DNA from 2 places in the Enterococcus sp. AZ109 genome. Region 1 is predicted to be linked to the other one. Evidence: riboswitches for the same ligand, from Rfam matches in the RefSeq annotation. Region 1 holds a riboswitch; the other holds the start of a gene.

Region 1 (4,931 bases):
TTTTACATTTAATCCAGCAACTGGAATTGGATATCTATGACATTCCCATTGCCAAGGTTACGGAACAATACATGGATTTTATTCATGCGATGAAAACTCTGGAGCTTGAATTAGCTGGGGAGTATTTAGTCATGGCGGCAACCTTGATGTCGATCAAAAGTCAAATGTTGCTCCCTAAACCGGAATTAGATTATGATTACGAAGAAGAAGTAGGCGAAGACCCGCGGGAGGCCTTGGTTCAGCAGCTTTTAGAATACCGAAAATACAAATATGCGGCTTCAGTACTTTCTGAAAAGGAAGCCGAACGCAGTCTCTTTTATACGAAAGCGCCAATGGATCTATCCGATTATGAAGAAGAATTACCACCATTACCGATTGATCAATTGAATACGATTGATCTGTATTTGGCCTTGCATGATGTCTTGCAGCGCAAAAAAAATAATCAACCGATCGAAACAACGGTGAGCGGTGAAAGTATCACCATCGAGGAAAAGGTCAAACAAATTCGTAACCAGATTGATTCTTTAGGTGTTGAAGAAAGCTTGTCACTGGATAGTCTTTTTTCGCGTTTCACTAAGGATGAAATGATTACGACGTTTATGGCTTTACTAGAATTAATGAAAAACGGGGTGGCAGTCGCTAGTCAAGACGACACCTACGGACCGATCGTTATCACTAAAGGAGCATCAAAATGAATCAACTAAGTCAAATTGAGGCCTTGCTGTTTGTAGTGGGGGAGGAAGGAATCGAACTTGAGGAAATTGCCTTCACCCTAGAGTGCCCAACAGCAGATGTGTATCAGTCAATAACTGAATTACGGGAAAAATACACCAAAGATGTTACCTCTGCCTTAACTATTTTAGAGGTAGGCAACCACTTTATATTAACCACTAAAAAGACCTATGCACCTTTGCTCAAAGAATTTGCTCGGTCACCTTTGGCCAACCGCTTGAGTCAAGCGGCACTAGAAACCTTGTCGATTGTTGCTTACAAGCAGCCTATCACACGAGGGGAAATTGACGAACTTCGAGGGGTTCAGTCTAGTGGGGCTGTTCAAACCTTGGTTGCCCGCCAGCTGATCGAAGAGAAGGGGCGAGTTGAAGGACCGGGCCGAGCAATTTTATATGGAACAACGACCTATTTTATGGATTACTTTGGATTAAAAGATTTAAAGGAATTACCAGATGTTCAACAAATGGAAACCGATCTTGCGGATGACGATGAAACAATGGACTTGTTCTATGATCGCTTTAAAGAAAAGGATGAAAGTTAAATGGAAAGATTGCAAAAAGTAATAGCTCATGCCGGAATTGCCTCACGCCGAAAGGCCGAAAGCTTAATTAGTGAAGGTCGGGTCAGAGTAAACGGTGAAGTGATTGAAGAACTAGGAACTAAAGTATCAAAAAAAGATATTATTGAAGTTGATGGTGTTCCGATCTACCAAGAAGAGCCTGTCTATTACTTGTTCTACAAACCTAGGGGTGTTATTTCTGCAGTTTCAGATGATAAAAATCGTAAAGTGGTAACGGATTACTTTATCGGGATCCCTGAACGTATTTATCCTGTAGGTCGACTAGATTACGACACTTCAGGTGCACTTTTACTAACCAATGACGGTGATTTTTCTCAACGCTTATCTCATCCAAAACATCAGGTAGACAAGGTTTACGTAGCAAAGGTTAAGGGATATGCTGATAATAAAACATTGTATCCTTTAACCAAAGGTGTAATGATTGAAGGTAAAAAAACAGCACCTGCTCGTTTTGAAGTCATTTCCACTGATCGAAAAGCTGGTACAAGCATCGTTGAATTGACGATTCATGAAGGCCGTAATCACCAAGTAAAAAATATGCTGGCGGCTGTTGGATTACCTGTGCAAAAGCTAAAACGAGAACGATATGGAGATCTAACGCTTAAAGGGTTGCGTCCAGGTGAATTTCGTCGGTTAAACGCAAAAGAAGTCAACAGTTTGCGGAATATTTCCAAGTAAAAACTCATCACTTGTTTTTTGTTAGTAAACTTGTTATAGTGAAGATACAAAAAATAATAATTTTAGGTTCGTCTTCAGGGGCAGGGTGAAAATCCCGACCGGTGGTGATAGTCCACGAACTGCGCAAGCAGCCGATTCGGTGAAATTCCGAGACCGACAGTATAGTCTGGATAAAGAAGATAGGCTTATTTGGGTATGACTATATTCAAGTAACTCTATGCTTTTTCTGAAGCATGGAGTTTTTTTGCGTATAGAAGACCGCCTGGAAAGCTTTGATGAAGATGATTCCGCACAGGAGGAATTTTTTTATGAAGAACGTAAGGTTACAAAAAATGACAGCAGTAGCAGTAGCAGCCGCAATGGGATTGATTTTGCAATTTATTGCTTTACCAATTATTCCGATGTTTCCCTTTTTGAAACTGGACTTCAGTGATATTCCTGTATTAATTAACATGTTTATCTTTGGTCCTTTGGCTGGTATAGCTACCGCATTTATTCGGTCGTTACTGCATTTAGTCACAACGGGATTTTCTTTTGATAATCTAATTGGAGATACCGCTAGTTTCTTAGCCTCCAGCATGTTTACCCTACCGATCTTTTTCTTGTTTAGACAGCAAACAACTAGAAAAAAGGCAATTGGTATTGGTCTAGGAATTTTCGCTATGACAATTTTTATGAGTGTTGCCAACTACTTTGTGATTACGCCATTGTATCTAAAAGCCTTTGGATTATCCGCCGGACAGATGCTGGGAATGAGCTTAGGCAAGTATGTTTTAATTGGTATTGTTCCCTTCAATTTAATTAAAGGGATGATGGTTAGTGGTGTTTTCCTAGTTTTACACGCCAAGCTATTACCTTGGTTGAGTAAGAAAACAGTCTTATCTCATCATCATAAACCCATCTAATATCTAAATACACGCAACGACCATCCAAGGCTTATGGATGGTCGTTTTTCAGTAAATTTCCATTTTAAAGCAAACTGAAAGAAATTTCTATGCGAACTATCTCTTTTGCGTATGTTATAGTGGATCATGTAAGAGAATTGCATGCGCAAGACAGCGTCTAGCAGAGTCCTTAACTGCGGCTTGTTCTTCTTTGGGAACAAATTCCTGTAAGGCATGGGGCTCTCCAATGAAGGTTACTATCCCTTCATCGGTATAATCAAAAAAATGGGGAGCTAGAGCTTGGCAAAGCCCACAAGCAATGCAGCGCTCTGGTAAGATCTCACATTTCATAACTTTCACCTTCTAGGAGTTTTTTTATGGCATCATTTATTTTAGCGTTATTTCATACTGGACACAAGTTACGTATTTCAACCTTATATCATTTGTTAACTGGAAAACGAACGAGTTCGGTGTTACTCCACGGTTTTTTCTATCAAAACCTCTCTTTGTTTGGCTGTTTGCCAGAACTAAAAGGATCTACCTTTAAAGAGACGATCGAACGATTAATAGAAAAACGCTGGATAACTCAAGACGAGGGCTTTGGACAACTGACTGAACTGGGGAAAAAACATTTGCCGCTAAAGAGGCATGCACAGCTTAACGCTTTAAATGGCTTGCGCTACGGTCGCGAACGTCAACGAATGTGGCAGTTGACACTATTAGCTACTCAAGTAATCAGCTACTTAACTTATCAGGATAAAGAGTACGTACCTTTGGATTCACGACCTTTTTTCTTATACCAAACTAAAACATGGTTGCGGCAATCGAATCAATCGATTTTAACCGAGTTCCCTCAAGAACTAGCGCATGTTTTAGCGACACTAACAAAGGATCAGGCGAATTTTTTGGCAAATCAATTTAGCGGTAAAGAACAATTAGGCAAAGTCCCTTTTCAGCTTTTACCGACAGAATGGCAAGAAATGCCTTGGGGAGGCCTGTTTTATCAAAATGCGTTAGATGCTTTCATCCAACAGGCGCAGCTACAACCGAATTTTCGGCGGTTATTAGCACGTTTTGATCAATTAAATTATAATCAAAGCATGATTAAGACCCGGCAGTTATATCTAGAAGGGCATTCAGTTGAAGAAATCGGTCAGCTACGTAAGCTGAAGCCTGGTACACTAAATGATCATTTTATTGAGTGGGCGCTATTGGATGAAACGTTTCCTTTTGAACAATTTGAGTTGCTAACACCTGCAAACGAGGAGGAAATGCTGGCTTGGACGTATCAAGCGTTCTCTCAAACACCTTACCTAAATTTTCGTCTTTCACAAATATTCTTTTTGAAGGAGCTGTATTCGTGAACTTAGAGCAATTAATGACCGCACGGTTCGGGTATCAAACGTTTCGTCCTGGACAAAAAGAGATTATTGAGACTTTACTAGCTAGTGAGTCAGTCCTTGGGATGTTGCCAACTGGCACAGGGAAATCTCTTTGCTACCAATTGACTGGTTATTTATTAGAAGGAACAGTAGTGATTATTTCTCCTTTAATTTCCCTGATGGAAGATCAGGTGACGCAACTACAGCAATTAGGGGAAAGCAGGACCGTTGCATTAAATAGTTTACTCTCGATGCCTGAAAAACAATATGTATTGAACAATCTTGCTAGCTACAAATTTGTCTTTATGAGTCCCGAAATGTTTCTAACTGAAAAAGCGCAACAAGCTCTGATGAAATTAAAACTCGCCTTTATTGTTGTTGATGAAGCTCACTGCGTTTCGCAATGGGGAGTTGATTTTCGGCCAGAATATTTAAAACTCAGTACAGGCATTCGCACATTAAATCAGCCGTTGATCTTAGCCTTAACAGCAACGGCAACACCAGAAGTACGTCGAGACATTCAAAGCTTGTTGTTTGATGGGTCAGTTAAGGAAGTTGTGTATTCTGTCGATCGTCCGAATGTAAGCTTATTTGTTAAAATCGGTGATAAACAAGAATATTTACCTAAGCTAGTCTCACAGCTAGCCGGCGCAGGGATCATTTATTGTGCTACTC
Region 2 (4,931 bases), 240 kb from region 1:
GTTCTTGCATCAACAGATGACGATATTCTGATTGATAAACTTCCGTGGTTTCCTTAAAGGCTAAAACCGGATCTAAAACGATCGGCACTGCTTGTTTTACTAAAAAATCCTTAATGACCTGAATCGATTCTGGACGATGGATCAATCCGATTTTTATCCCAGATAAATCGACAACATCTAAAATCGTCTGTAATTGCTGCTTTAAAAGGTTAGCAGATAAATCTTGAATGACAAATTCATCTTCCTCTACTACGGCAATACAAGTGATAGCTGTTAATCCAAATAATTGATAATGTTCAAAAGTTTTTAAATCAGCCTGTAGCCCACCGCCAGCTAAGGTGTCCGATCCTGCAATTGTTAAAATTGTTTTTGCCATAACGACCTCCTTATGTTTTCTTATTATAATACGCGTTATAAAAATAAAAACAGCCAATTGGTTGTTTTGTTGCTCATCCAATTTTTAAAGTGTAAACAGTTGTCTGAATGGTCAGAATAGGTTAGCATAAAGAAAAAGAAGGAGGAATTACGTATGAAAGTATTTATTGCGGGAGCTACTGGGCGTGTTGCCCAAGCTTTGATTGAACGTTTGGTTGAAAAAGGACATTTTGTCTATGCTGGGGCACGAAGAGAAAATGAAATTCCTGAAAGTGACCAAGTAAAACCTGTTCATTTGGATTTACATGGAGATGTTGCCAGTTTAGCTAAAACATTGGGAGATGCAGAGGCTATTTACTTCGTGGCAGGTTCACGGGGAAAAGATTTACTGCAAACCGATTTGTATGGTTCTGTAAAATTGATGCAGGCAGCCGAACAAGAAGGGATTGCCCGCTATATTCAACTAAGCTCATTATTTGCATTAGTTCCTGAAAACTGGAGCGACAGCATCACGAACTATAACATTGCCAAATTCTTCTCAGATTCTTGGTTGATCGATAATACTGATTTGGATTATACGATTTTGCAACCAGGCAACTTAAAAGAAGAAGCCGGCAGTGGAAAAATTACTACAAAGATTGAAAAACGTAGTGAGAACTCCATCGAAAACGTAGCAACTGTGCTAGCAGAAGTTCTTGAAAGACCTAACACCTATCAAAAGGTTATTATGATGGGCGATGGAGATACACCAATTGACGAAGCTCTTTCTAAAATTTAAAAAAATGCTGCAGACCAAGTTGAGGTCTGCAGCATTTTTATTAGTCATAATATTGAATTTCAGCTTGCTGTTTGTCAAAATCTAATAACAGCTGGAAGCCTTTAGCCTCATTATCCTGATCCCAGATTTCGACAAAATGAGGCATAATTTCAATCAGTATCTCACTGTCTTTATGCGGATAAGCATTGTAGCTTTTATCCCAGTATTTTTTATATAGCTCTTGGAAAACTTGTCCAGGTTCATCTACCACTAATCCGTGATTTACCGCTTTACCTTCGATTTGCACACCCCAATAGCAGATAGCAACATTCGGATTTTCTAACAGCTGCTTAGTTTTACGAAAGTTTTTGTCAGTTTTAAATAATAGGCGACCTTCGTGAATAATCACGCTGACATTCCGAACGGTTACATGATCGTTTAGACTAGTAGCTAAAGCCATAATCCTTTTCTTACCCAGTTTTTCATATAATTGAATGGTTGCCGTTTCCCAATCCATCAGCTAAACTCCCGTCTTAGAAAAAGTGAACGTAAGCGATCTAAGGATAAGTAAACGATACTGGTACATACACCAAACTTAATCAGATTGAAGGGAACAATGCCGATTAAGACCAATTTCCAAACGCTGTCCACAAAAGGATTAACCGCTTGGGTCATGGCAATGACTGCTTCCATTGACAATCCATATAATGTCGCATAAAACGGAATGATGAAGTATACATTAGAGATGCAGGCGACAACGATTGCACAAAGCGTTCCCACCATCATACCGCTGAGCGCTTGGCGCTTAGTAGTAGCCCGTTTGTATATGAACCATGACGGGAGGATGAAGCTAGCACTCAAAATAAAGTTTTGAATTTCGCCAGTGAACATGGAGCTGGTTCCTGATGTTGCTAATTTTATCAGCAACTTGATGAGTACAATGAACAGACCTGAGACTGGTCCTAATAGGAAGGTTCCAATCATTTCCGGCACACCCGCTAAGTCAAAATCCATAAATGGCGGCATAAAAGGTAGTGGAAATCTGAACATCATGAGTAGATAAGCGATGGCACCTAAGATAGCAGTTAATACGAGTTTTCTTGCAGTGAATTTCATTCTTGTCACACCTTTCTTGAACATAAAAAAGAACCTTACAACAAATTCGCAAGGCACAGCAAGTAGAAAAAAGGTGCTTGAATAAACCAACAATTAAACTGGTCACTAAACACGCCTATTTTTCTTCTTCCATCCAGACTGTACTGTCGGTCTCAGAATTACACTGAGTCAACCTTAAAAAAGGCTCGCGGACTATTACCGCCGGTCGGGAATTTAACCCTGCCCTGAAGAACTATTGTGTTCATTTTCACATAGACTTTTCGTAAATGCAAGCCTTTTTTTAATTTTTTTCTTATCAATAACCCGATATTTTATCATTAAATACTAAAAAAAGTAGTAGAAGATGTGATAAACTAGACGAAACAACGATTTACATTGAAAATATCTTATAGATGAAATGTGGTGATTCCCATCATAAAAAAATCAAAAGCCATCAACTATTACATAAGAGAAAAAGGATTGACTAAAACCCAAGCAGAATATCGCTGGCAAAAAACTCATCAGCAGTATGAAGAACTTGAGGCTTTGTTCTTAGCTATTTATGAAGCTTCAACTATCTCTTTTAATGAAAAACCGCAAAAACTAAAAGCTTTAGCGCTATATCAAGGGATCAGCTTTACCTTGATTTTTGTTGTGCCTTTTATATTAGTTACAACATCTAATGGTCAGAGAACGGAATTGTTTTATGCGGTAATATTTATTTTGTTGGTTTCAAATCTTTGGCTCACTGCCACTATCAATCAAAAGAAAACTGAAGAACTACAGATTAGAAAAGCAGAGGCATTGATGCGGAACAACCAAGAGATCAAAAACAAACTAAGAAGAATTCAGCAACTAGAGTTAGCAATGTATCACCAAAAGCCAGAGATTTTGTCAACCATCAAAAAAATGCAACCACACGATTACAAAATGGAGGAGAAATTGCGTGAAAAAGAAACTCTCAGAAATGAGTCTGGAGGAACTCTGGCAGTTATTTCCCATCGAGCTAAACGAATCAAAAAGCGTGTGGCAGACGTATTATCAAGAAATCGCTGATCAGTTGAAAAAATGGTTACCTAAATCAGCGGTTGTCCGTATTTCTCATATAGGCAGTACAGCAATTAATGACATCAAAGCCAAAAATATTGTGGACGTTCTAATTGAAATGAGCGGTGGGACTGATTTAGCAGCCATAGCGCAACTATTGGAGACAAAAGGTTGCATTATAATGTCTACTACAAAATCACGCGTTTCTCTAAATCGGGGCTATACGCCAGAGGGATTTGCAGAAAAGGTATATCACATTCATTTACGCTTTGACGGAGATAATGATGAACTGTATTTTCGGGATTATTTAAATCAATATCCTGAAATTGCTAAGGAGTATGAATCATTAAAAGAAAAGTTAGCCGTAGAATTTAGAAATGACCGAGACCAATACACTTTACAAAAAAGTTCATTTGTCGAAGAAAAGACTAAAAAAGCGAAAGAGCTATACGGAGTGAGATACTAGAATGAAACAAGCGGTGGACAGTGCACTAGTATTGAAGATGCGTAATCGAAAAGAAGAATTAAGTGAGGCTGAAATCAGAGATCTTTTGAACCAGTCAAAGGTTATTAATGGCATCTTGCTGGAAAAATTTCGTGTAGATAAATTTACTGGTGTCCGCAAACTAGCTTTTATGTTGCTGAAATTATCAGACGACACAGAAAGGTGAGCTTTGTACTTGGCAGGGGTGTGATTTTGGAGGCTGTATTGGTGATTCTCCTTGTTATGATGGGTTAGTGAAGTCCATGAAAGCTCTGTCTGAATATAAAGCAACATATGGTATAACTGTTATGAGTATAAGCTTAAAAGAGGGTTAGATTATATTTTAGAGCATCGTGTGTGCTATCATGCAAACAATGATGAAATGCTTTATCCTGATTTAGTGAAGCTGTTCTATCCATATCCATACCGAACGAATGTGATTGAAACCTTGCATTTACTGAAACAAGAGGGCTATTGGACAGATTCACGGACGGAGATGGCTAAACAGCTGATACTGAGTAAACGAAAAAACAAGGGTTATATGCCAGAAAAGATTTTCATGAAAAGTTCTTGGTATCCTTTTGACCAATTGAAGCAGTGTGGTCCTTGGTTAACGGATGAAATTGAGCGGCTTTTTGCTGAGACTTTCCTGTACTAGGGGGAGTCTTTTTGTTGATAGCCAGATTAGGGTTATCGTTAGGAAAATGAGAAATAGGATGATAGAATTATCATAAAGGGAGGAAATTGGATGCAAGATGATTGGTTAATGCGGCAATTACAAATTGTTCCTAAGCAATTGCCAACAATTAAGCAAACTAATAATGATCCGCTAATTGATGTAGAAGATATACTAACAGGCGAAAAGCGTTCGGTTTCGTTAACGCAGTATATGCATGAGAATGTTTTACTTCGGAATATTTGTGAGGCGGAGGATGTCTTTTTTGCCCATCTTCATGAGTTAACGAGTCATCAAATTACATCCATTTCTTCTTGGTTCTATCAAAAGCTGGCTGGCATCCCCGAGACCGAGCTGATTCAAGCGAATTTCTCAATGGAAGAGGTTCACCAAGGAAAAGATGAAATCCGACGCCTTTTGAGACAGCGAACCGACTGATACTTTAAAAAGTGTGGTGGAAGTATGACAAATTTAGCAAAAGATATCATGCGCTGGCT

What was found. A riboswitch is a leader RNA that binds a small molecule or an ion and turns the genes downstream of it on or off. The one in region 1 is predicted to bind FMN.
Region 2: it holds a riboswitch for FMN, as region 1 does, so the genes downstream of both, IGI42_RS01590 (ECF transporter S component) here and IGI42_RS00460 (ECF transporter S component) in region 1, are expected to answer to the same signal.

What each region holds. Positions count from the first base shown of each region.
Region 1 covers NZ_JBIOSF010000001.1:93,604-98,534, forward strand. The annotation lists gene IGI42_RS00445 (segregation/condensation protein A) at 1-695, shown strand, start outside; gene scpB (SMC-Scp complex subunit ScpB) at 692-1,273, shown strand; gene IGI42_RS00455 (pseudouridine synthase) at 1,274-1,990, shown strand; FMN riboswitch at 2,057-2,175, shown strand; gene IGI42_RS00460 (ECF transporter S component) at 2,299-2,895, shown strand; gene IGI42_RS00465 (ferredoxin) at 3,010-3,225, opposite strand; gene IGI42_RS00470 (helix-turn-helix domain-containing protein) at 3,252-4,238, shown strand; gene IGI42_RS00475 (RecQ family ATP-dependent DNA helicase) at 4,235-4,931, shown strand, end outside.
Region 2 covers NZ_JBIOSF010000001.1:332,433-337,363, forward strand. The annotation lists gene IGI42_RS01575 (bifunctional hydroxymethylpyrimidine kinase/phosphomethylpyrimidine kinase) at 1-376, opposite strand, end outside; gene IGI42_RS01580 (NAD(P)H-binding protein) at 530-1,153, shown strand; gene IGI42_RS01585 (pyridoxamine 5'-phosphate oxidase family protein) at 1,194-1,649, opposite strand; gene IGI42_RS01590 (ECF transporter S component) at 1,649-2,248, opposite strand; FMN riboswitch at 2,366-2,484, opposite strand; gene IGI42_RS01595 (hypothetical protein) at 2,708-3,283, shown strand; gene IGI42_RS01600 (GrpB family protein) at 3,174-3,740, shown strand; gene IGI42_RS01605 (hypothetical protein) at 3,742-3,945, shown strand; gene IGI42_RS01610 (hypothetical protein) at 4,114-4,416, shown strand; gene IGI42_RS01615 (DUF6483 family protein) at 4,507-4,872, shown strand; gene IGI42_RS01620 (hypothetical protein) at 4,897-4,931, shown strand, end outside.